3 regions of the Flexibacterium corallicola genome follow, and region 3 is predicted to be linked to each of the others. Evidence: riboswitches for the same ligand, from Rfam matches in the RefSeq annotation. Region 3 holds a riboswitch; each other region holds the start of a gene.
The links. A riboswitch is a leader RNA that binds a small molecule or an ion and turns the genes downstream of it on or off. The one in region 3 is predicted to bind thiamine pyrophosphate.
Positions count from the first base shown of each region.

Region 1: it holds a riboswitch for thiamine pyrophosphate, as region 3 does, so the genes downstream of both, thiC (phosphomethylpyrimidine synthase ThiC) here and thiB (thiamine ABC transporter substrate binding subunit) in region 3, are expected to answer to the same signal.
Region 2: it holds a riboswitch for thiamine pyrophosphate, as region 3 does, so the genes downstream of both, P6574_RS17140 (ABC transporter permease) here and thiB (thiamine ABC transporter substrate binding subunit) in region 3, are expected to answer to the same signal.

Region 1 covers NZ_JARRCW010000001.1:2,208,887-2,212,163, forward strand. The annotation lists gene thiC (phosphomethylpyrimidine synthase ThiC) at 1-1,245, opposite strand, end outside; TPP riboswitch at 1,358-1,478, opposite strand; gene P6574_RS09565 (thiamine pyrophosphate-binding protein) at 1,873-3,277, shown strand, end outside.
Region 2 covers NZ_JARRCW010000001.1:3,903,805-3,907,081, reverse strand. The annotation lists gene P6574_RS17145 (hypothetical protein) at 1-981, shown strand, start outside; TPP riboswitch at 1,079-1,181, shown strand; gene P6574_RS17140 (ABC transporter permease) at 1,315-2,073, shown strand; gene P6574_RS17135 (ABC transporter substrate-binding protein) at 2,099-3,037, shown strand; gene P6574_RS17130 (hypothetical protein) at 3,107-3,277, opposite strand, start outside.
Region 3 covers NZ_JARRCW010000001.1:4,060,854-4,064,130, reverse strand. The annotation lists gene P6574_RS17810 (thiamine/thiamine pyrophosphate ABC transporter permease ThiP) at 1-775, opposite strand, end outside; gene thiB (thiamine ABC transporter substrate binding subunit) at 751-1,731, opposite strand; TPP riboswitch at 1,764-1,874, opposite strand; gene P6574_RS17800 (sensor histidine kinase) at 2,198-3,277, shown strand, end outside.

The DNA of each region.
Region 1 (3,277 bases), 1.9 Mb from region 3:
TTTAATCTTGTGCATGGGCACATGCCCTGGTCCTTCGATCATTACCTGACAATCCCTGGCCCAGGCAATTTTTGTCAGATCACCAAGTGTTTCCAACTCCGCAAACTGAGCATCATCATTGGCATCAGCAATTGACCCCGGACGAAGGCCATCCCCCAATGAAAAGGCCACATCATACTGTCGGCAAATATCGCAGATCTCGGAGAAGTGTTCATAGAGGAAACTTTCCTTATGATGGTGCAGACACCATTTTGCCATGATAGAGCCCCCGCGTGATACAATGCCAGTAACGCGGTTAACGGTCATAGGTACCATATGCAGGCGCACCCCAGCATGGATGGTGAAATAGTCTACACCCTGCTCTGCCTGCTCGATCAAGGTATCACGGAAAATTTCCCAGGTTAAGTTTTCGGCAATTCCATTCACCTTTTCAAGAGCTTGATAAAGCGGTACAGTCCCAATTGGTACAGGGCTGTTACGAATGATCCATTCTCGGGTGTTGTGAATATTCCGTCCGGTAGATAAGTCCATTACGGTATCCGCGCCCCACCGGATCGCCCATACCATCTTGTCAACCTCTTCTTCCATAGAGGAAGTAACGGCGGATGTACCCATGTTAGCGTTGATTTTGACCAGAAAGTTCCGTCCAATAATCATCGGCTCGCTCTCTGGGTGATTTATATTGGAGGGAATAATTGCGCGGCCTGCTGCAATTTCCTTGCGCACAAACTCCGGTGTTACATAGTCAGGAATATTGGCTCCCCAATCATTACCTGAGCGCTCTTCGGGTAGAGTTTCTCGTAATTGGTTTTCACGAATTGCGACGAACTCCATTTCCGGTGTGATCACGCCTGCGCGTGCATAAGCGAGCTGAGTAACAGGTTGTCCGTCCTTACCACGTCGTGGGAGTGGTTTTACCGGAAAATCAGCAACAAGGTGGTCACCTTTCGCAAAGCCATTGTCTTCAGGTTTGATATGGCGTCCCTCATATTCTTCTGTATCGCCTCTTGCTTCAATCCAGCTCTGTCGTAGGGTTGGTAAACCTTCCGAAATATTCGTCAGTACTTCAGGGTCAGTGTATGGACCAGAACTATCATAAACTGGAAGCGGAGGTTCACCGGCAGTTAGGTGAACGTAAATCTCTCGCATGGGGACGCGTATATCAGGGTGTAATTCACCGTTAACATAAATTTTTTGCGAAGCGGGCAATCGCCCAGTGGTTATAGATGGTTGGGACAATGTCATTATGGTGCTCCTCAAGTTCATAACTCGAAAAAGACACCAGATGAATTTTGGCTGGAAACTGCAGAAGACACTCTGCCGTTTGGATCGTGGACTCTACACTGGTTTTGTAACACCCCACGCGATCCGTGCTTCCTCCGCCAGTATCAACTGGGTCAGGTTCAAAGGGTCGCGTCGCCGAGCATTTGCTCTGTCAGCCTCTCAGTCTCCTTGGTGAGACTCCCCTGCATAAGTGGTTTTGCTAGAACGAATGTGAATGAGTGTCAAGACAAGTTCCCCCTAAGAGCGGTGAAGAACTGTTGAACCATTTTGTTTTACTGATTTCCAAGCTTCGGAAGCCTACTCAAATCCATAAATTGGAAATAGTGAGTATTACACTAAGTCACTCTCAACAGAACTCAGAAGAATATCGTACAGCAAGGATATCTTAAATTAGCTTGTTCATATTGCAAGTGAGTAAGATGTACATGCACAGTATTATCGCGCCCGATGACTGACATGTACTACACTGACAAATGATCAAATATACTTCACATTGAAGACGATATATCATATATTTATCAACATTCTACAATGACTATGTGAAGTATTTTCTTAGATGCGTTTCTAATGAGATTAAGGAAATATGTCATGTCATACTTAACAGTGGGGGGATACCTTGCATCTCGTTTGGAGCAAATAGGTGTAACGCATTACTTCACAGTGCCGGGAGACTACAACCTTGTCCTACTTGATGAGTTACTTACAAATGAGAGATTGCAATTGATCAGCTGCTGCAATGAACTCAATGCTGGCTATGCTGCCGATGGTTATGCAAGGGCAACACAAACACCCGGTGTCATCATTGTGACATACAGTGTAGGTGGGTTAAGTTCTCTAAATGCAGTCGCAGGTGCTTTTGCAGAGGATTTACCACTGATTGTGGTTTCTGGCGCTCCCAATACCAATTCACTTGCAGAAGCTGAAGTTCTTCATCATACACTTGGAACTATTGATTATGGCTATCAAAGGCGTATCTACAATAATGTAACGGCAGCTTATGCTGTCATTATCGATCCACGAGAGGCACCTAGGCAAATAGATGAGGCGATTCAAGTTGCCCTCACGAAACGTAAGCCAGTGTACATCGAAATTGCCTGTAACATTTCTTCTGCAATCACGTCTGCGGCTATGCCACGACAATTTGATAGGATCTGTCAGAATGATGAGGCTGCCTGTATTGCTGCGGTATCGCATGCGGCACGCCTGTTAAATGATGCTACAAAACCTGTTTTGCTTGGGGGAGCGCGTTTACGTGCGTTCAACGCAATCGACGCCTTTCATAAACTGTCTTCTGTATCAGGATATGCGACTGCAGTGATGGCAGATGCAAAAAGTTTTTACCGTGAAAGTGATAATAATTTTATAGGCATCTACTGGGGACCTGTCAGCTCACGCGGATGTGCAGAAATTATAGAAGCTTCAGATATGATTCTGGCAGCTGGTGGGAGATTCAATGATTACAGTACCGTCGGCCATGCTGCGCTACTGGATCGATCCAAGATGATATTGGTTGATGCTGGCAGAATTGTTGTTGAAGGACAAACCTACGGGCCTGTGTCTATGGAATCTTTTCTTGACCAGCTGAGTGAGAAACTGGTGCATAATGAGATGGCACTGCAGGCTTTTCGTCGAAACTTCCAACCTACGCAAATTCAGGTCGCGGCGGATCCGGAAGGACAGGTTACAACTCGGGCATTGTTTTCCCGGATTCAAAATATGCTTCAACCCAACTTTGCTCTTATCGCTGAAACTGGAGATACATGGTTCAACGCAACCGCTTTGAAACTACCTGATAGTACATGCTTTGAAATACAGATGCAGTACGGTTCTATCGGCTGGTCGGTTGGAGCCGCTTTGGGATATGCCGTAGGTTCCAATGCCAAGCGCCGTGTCGTAGCAATAGTTGGTGATGGCTCTTTTCAGGTGACTGGACAGGAGCTCTCTACAATGATCCGCTATGAGCTCAATCCTATTATTTTCCTTGTCAATAATG
Region 2 (3,277 bases), 160 kb from region 3:
CCTCTTGCAGGAATGGGTGAGGGACTACGACCGTCCCGCATGCCGCAACTAATTGTTCTTTTTGTCATCGCCCTGCTGTTTGCTTTGGGGGGGTATGTGGTCTATTCGCAACGGGATGCGATCCTGTCTGGGCTGGATTCTCTTATGAATTCCTCACAGACGCAGGAAACGGCACCTGTACAGGAACCGCAGTCGGAACCTCCCAAGAAGAACGATGATCGCCTGCTGGACAGTAGCCTTCAGGTTGCGCCGGATGCCAAAAACGTAACCACATTGAAAATAACTGGAAGCGGTGAGGACTATAAAGTCTCCTCATCTTCTTCTGATGCAGGAAAAGCCGTCGCCCTTGCGCCGCCGGTGGTTCCTGATTCTGAAACAATGCAGTCAAAGCCGGTGCAAACCAATTCCGTTCGTCCGGCAAAGGCTATTGAATCTGATGTTGGCGGGGTAACCGTTGCCCTACAAAGTATCCTCTATGAAGAGCCGACGGAGACGGGCAGTTCCGGCAGCGCTACCCACGGGCGGGTTCTGTGGAGTTTGGACAGAGGCAACCAGACTGGCGGCGATACGGTGAACGCAAAGGTGATGCTTCCCGAGCGTGACATGAACATCAATATGAAGATCATGCCCAATGCAGATAGTTCGCTTCCTGCAAGCCATCTGGTGGAAATCCGTTTTGAGCTGCCAGAGGGCTTTAGTGGTCAGGGGATCGCCGAGGTGCCAGGCGTGATCATGAAAACCGCAGAAGCGGAGCGCGGTGAAAAACTGGTTGGCGCATGGGTGAAAGTGTCAGACAATCTGTTCTGGATAGCTCTTTCTGATCAATCCGAGGATATCTCCCAGAATCTGGCGTGGCTCAGTGAGCGGGAGTGGATTGATATTCCGATGCTCTATAACAACCAAAAGCGTGCAATTCTTACCTTTGAAAAGGGTGAGCAAGGGGGCCGCGTTCTGGCTCAAGCCATTAAATCCTGGCAGTAAGTATTGTTTTAGAACACGAAACGCATGCCTGAAGAGCGCTCTCTTGTGTTTTAACTAAAAGATTTCTTGAAAAATATAATTTCTATCGTCATTCTGCCCCCATTCCGAGGGGTGCTTCCATAAAAGCTGAGATGGCTCTGCCGAACCCTTAGAACCTGATCCGGGTAATTCCGGCGAAGGGACAGGAACCTGAGCCCAAATCCCGGGTCTCCACCAATGCTGCATTTATGCGACGGGAGATCCTTTTAATGTTTGATTGCTATAGAACGCCTGCTGGTGTTTGGCTGTGCTGTTTGCCCTCTTTTCTCAATCGGGAAAGAAAGGGAGCAAGGCATGCTTAAAAAGTCACTTCTTTCTCTTTTAAGGGGTGCTGGCGGGCTTGCAGTTTTCATTTTACTTTGGGAGTTCATTGTCTGGTTCTTCGAGCTACCACGCTACATGCTGCCGGGGCCTTTTGCAGTGTGGGACGCGCTTATCACCCAGTGGTCTTACCTGCTCTATCATGCAAGTATCACGGCCGGTGAAACGTTGCTCGGCTTCGTCTTTGGTACTTTGGCGGGTATTTACCTTGCCCTGTTGCTGAGTTGGTCTTCCCTTATCCGCCGTCTTCTGTTGCCGTCCATCACCGCTAGCCAGTCCTTTCCTGCGTTCGCCATTGCGCCCTTGCTGGTGCTCTGGTTCGGGTTCGGGCTGGCCTCCAAGGTGATCATGGCGGTTTTTGTGATCTTTTTCTCGATCACCTCAACCTTCTATGACGGGTTACGGCGAACGGATACGGCCCTGCTGGATCTGGGGCATCTGTACCGGCTGAACCGAAGGCAAATGCTTTGGTATATCCGCATTCCGGCAGCGCTTCCTGCGTTGTCTTCGGGGCTGCGTATTGCTGCTGTGTTTGCACCCATTGGCGCCATCGTCGGCGAATGGGTCGGGGCGAAAGGCGGTCTGGCTTTTATCATGTTGCAAGCCAATGCGCGCATGCAAACACCAACCATGTTTGCGGCGCTTATCCTGCTTGCTGCGATGGTGCTCATACTCCGCGCTCTTGTCGAATATGCCACTTCCAAGATGGTTTATTGGCAGCAAGAGCAATAAAAATTTTTAATTGAGGGAACTCTCTATGAAACTTTTGGGAACGCTGGCAGCTGCTGCCTTGCTTGCCTCCTCTATTCAGGCCAGCGCAAACGAAAAACTCACTGTCTTGCTGGACTGGTTCGCAAATCCGGACCACGCTCCGATTATTGTTGCTCAGGCGCGCGGGTTCTTTGAAGCGGAAGGGCTGGATGTGGAGCTTATCGAGCCCGCAGATCCAGCCATGCCGCCGCGCCTTGTGGCTGCGGGTAAGGGCGACATCGCCATTTCCTACCAGCCGACACTCCATGCCCAAATTAACGAGGGTATGCCGTTGGCACGAATTGGTACTTTGGTGGCCACACCGCTCAACACCTTGATTGTTTTAGAAGATGGACCCATTAAGAACCTGAGTGACTTAAAGGGAAAGACCATCGGTCATTCTGCTGTCGGTTTTGAAAGTGCCATGTTGAACCAGATGCTGAAAAGCAATGGTCTGAGCAAAGATGATGTGGAGCTGATCAATGTGAACTTCTCCTTGTCTCCTAGCCTGCTAGCTGGCCGGGTTGATGCGGTGATCGGTGGATATCGCAATTTCGAGTTGACGCAAATTAATATTGAAGGCGGCAAGGGGCGTGCCTTTTTCCCCGAAGAGAACGGTGTTCCTGTTTATGATGAGCTGATTTATGTCGCTCACAAGGACAAGGTGGAAGATCCGCGTTATGCCAAATTCCTTGCGGCTATTGAGGCGGCAACGGTTTACCTGCTCAATCATCAGGAGGATTCATGGAAAGGGTTCCTTGAAGTCTATCCGAAGCTGGATGACGAGCTGAACCAGCGGGCCTGGTCGGACACTCTGCCTCGTTTTGCAGCGCGCCCAGCTGCTTTGGACAGTGGCCGTTATGAGCGCTTTGCCCAGTTCTTGAAAGAGGCCGGTCTTATTGAACAGGCTCCGCCGGTTGAAACCTATGCGGTCGAAATTCGCTAGGGGCATCCCTAACAAATAGGTAAAAGCAGATGATAGTTGGCAGCGCTTTTGAGATGGTCAAGAGCGCTGTCATTTCACCAGAACCAGGTCCTTGCGGGTCATCATCACATCCCGCCCCAGTGTTTCCATTAGGGCGTTGTAAAAGGCCAGAAGCGAACCTTCTGAATGGGCCTGACATATTTCAATGGCTTCTCTAATGTCTTTTTGAGGGCCTTTTTTCAAAGCTTCAACCAGTGCCCT
Region 3 (3,277 bases):
TACGTGAAAGTTTCAAGGCTGCAACTGCGGCGGTTGTTGTGAGTAGTATCTGAACGGTTGAAAGAAGCGCTGCGCGTCCAAGATCAAAATCATAGGTAAAGGCTTGATAAATCGCCAGCTCGACTGTCGTGGCCCGTGGGCCGCCGCCCAATGTCAGTGCAACAGCAAAACTTGTGAGGCAAATGGAGAAAATAACAGCGAGAATACCGGGTAGAATCCGGGAGAGCATTGGCAGCTCTATCAAGCGAAATAAAGCAGTTCCTTCGCATCCCAACTGTGCCGCCAGTCGAAACCGTTCTGAGGGAACTTCCTGCCAGCCTTGCAACAGCAGGCGTGTTGCTAAAGGTAGATTGAAAAATACGTGAGCAAGAACAACGCCATGCAGGCCATAGATACGCAAGGGCGGTAACCCGAATAGGCCCAAGATATCCGAAATCCAGCCCGAACGCCCGAAGACCTGTAGCAGCCCGAGGATTGCTACGATGACGGGTAGGATGAAGGGGGCTCCTAAAATTGCAATCAGGAAACGGCGGCCCCAAAAGCGCCTGCGTGCCAAGGCGCGGGCCACCGGAATGGCAAGAAGCGCACTGATAAGCGCTGAAAGCGCAGCTTGTGTAAGGGTGAACCGCAGGGCCGACCAGTCTGAGGGGCCAATACCATGCCCCGCCTCGGCGTGAAAGGCCACTGCGGCCAAGGTGCCAATAATAAGCGCCGCGACAAGTCCTGCCGCGGCGATACCCGCAAACGGGTTTACTGGCTGAGCGCGTTCAGCCATTCGGGCAGAGCCTCATCTCGTGCAGCAACAGCCTCGGTTGGTTCAAGGTACAAAGATTTTTCAGGGATGAGCAGCGTTTCAAAACCTTTTGGCAAACCTGCTGCCGGTGTCACGGCAGGGTACATCCAGTTGGTTGTTGGAATGATCTGCTGGAAAGCATCCGATACCATGAAGTTCAGGAACTGATCGGCCAATTCCTGCTGGTCGGTGCCCGCCAGTTTCGCAGCCACTTCAACTTGCATAAAGTGCCCTTCATCAAAGGCGGCAGCTTTTTTACTGGCATCTTCCTCTGCAATCAGATGGTAAGCGGGAGATGTGGTGTAGCTGAGCACCATATCGGCCTCGCCCTCAAGGAACAGACCATATGCTTCGGACCAGCCTTTGGTCACGGTTACAATGTTATCTGCAAGGTCTGCCCAGATTTTCGGAGCTTCATCCCCATAGGCCGCTTTCACCCATAAAAGAAGCCCGAGGCCGGGTGTGGAAGAGCGAGGATCCTGTATCAGGATTTTGGTGTCGCTTGCAGCCAGATCGCGGAAATTTGTCGGCACTTGCGCACCGTCTTTATGAACAAAGGCGAAATAGCCCCAGTCATAGGGCACAAAAGTCTCGTCGCTCCACTCGATTGGCAAGGTGTAGTCAGCCTTCACGGAGTGCGGTGCGAACAGGCCGGTTTTTTTGGCCTTGTCCAGAAGGTTGGTATCCAGCCCCAGCACCATATCGGCCTTGGTGTTTTTCCCTTCCAAACGCAGGCGCGACAGCAGTGCGGCGCCATCTTCAACACCAACAAGGTTCAAGTCGCAGTTACAAATGGCCTCAAAGGCTTCTTCCACTTTCGGGCCCGGGCCCCAGTCGGAAACAAAGCTGTCGTAGGTGTAAATTGTCAACTGTGGATTGTCAGCGGCAAAAGCCGGTGTTGTGCTCAACAGTCCCGCAGCAAATAGCAGATGTTTCATGTCATCCTCAATTGCGGCGAGAGGGTAAGGAGGATCGAAACCAATACCTTTCCCTCCGCCGGTTCTAGCCGGTTCAGGTTCAACGGGTTTGCAAAAAAAAATGCATCTCAGCGCGGCATCTGCGCGCACCCCGAGGTCGGGCTTTTCTTAACGGGTGGCAACCCCAAGCGCAACCGAATATGCGCGGGAACTTCTGGAAGTATCAGTTGGGTATATATCAAAGGGGTTGTCCCCTCAAAGAAGAGTTGGTGGCCATAACTAGGGGGCTACCTTACAACTTTAGGGAAAAGGAGCTTGGAAAACTGGTGTTTTCAGGCTTAATTAGGTTTGTCGGGGATAGGGCATCCCCCAAATAAGGCTAGTAGTTTCGTTTATGAAAGCCGGATCAGTGCTGGAGGGGCAAACCATTTTCACCATGATCAATCGTGCTGCACTTGCATAGTAATATGTGTGGGTAGAGCAATCCATGCATATCATTAGACACGCCAACATAAACTCTGCGCGTTCACCCCACTGGAGAACTCCGGTTGTCATGCTGGCGGTGCTGTTGACCAGCCTGATAGCAGGGGCGCTTACATGGGTCATGTGCGAGCAGAAATTTTTAGAGGATGTTGGCGAAAAGGGCCTGTCCACATTGTCTGTTCAATCGGCAAATCTGGAACAGCATCTGGATAAGTTTCGCTTGCTGGCCCCCATTCTTGCAAGAAGCGGCGAAGTGAAGGCAGCTTTCAAGAATAAAGACGTTCGCTCGGCAAGGCGTATTGCCCGTTTGATTGCCGGAATGTCCGGCGCGGATGAGGTTTGGTTTTTCTCGCCGGAAACAGACTTCACTGTCACGAATTTGCTTTCAAGGGATGCCTTGGCCAATAAAGGTAGGTTCGCAGCGCCCGAAGCTTTTAAATCTGCCACTCAAGGACGGCTGGGCCGCCAGCTCATCGTTCGCGGGAGCAATAAGCAAACCAGCTATGTATTTGCCTTCGCTGTAAGGGAGAGGGAAGCCCAGCTGGGTATAATCGCCGTGAGAGTGAGCCTTTCAGGGGTAGAACAAACATGGGCTTTGAGTGCGAATGGCGTGTTTGCCGTTGATGAGAGCGGCCATATTGTTGCAAGCAACAGGCCGGAGCTGAGAGGGCGCCGCTTTGCTGTAACAGAGCAAAAAACCACAAGTGCACCGCCCGACCAGCTTAACCTTGTCAGGGGCCGAACCCTTCTGGGCCTTGAGCTGTTTCAAGCCAGTGAACTGGCCCCCGCAGCCCCGCTTTTGAAACTGGAGCAAACCGTCGCGCCCTTGGGGTGGAGAGTTCTCACGTTCATTGATGTATCAAATGCACGCACTCTGGCGATCTGGATAAGCATTGCCACTGCTGCTTTTGTGCTTGGCAGTTCCCTTGGTGTGTGGGGGCTTTGGCAGCGGCGGCGGCGGTTGCTTTTGCTGATGTACAAGGAAAAAGCCATTGCGCAGGAGCTTGAACAACGGGTTGACGAGCGCACAACTGCCTTGCTTTGTGCCAATAAAAAGCTGGAGCAGGAAGTTCGGGAACGGAAA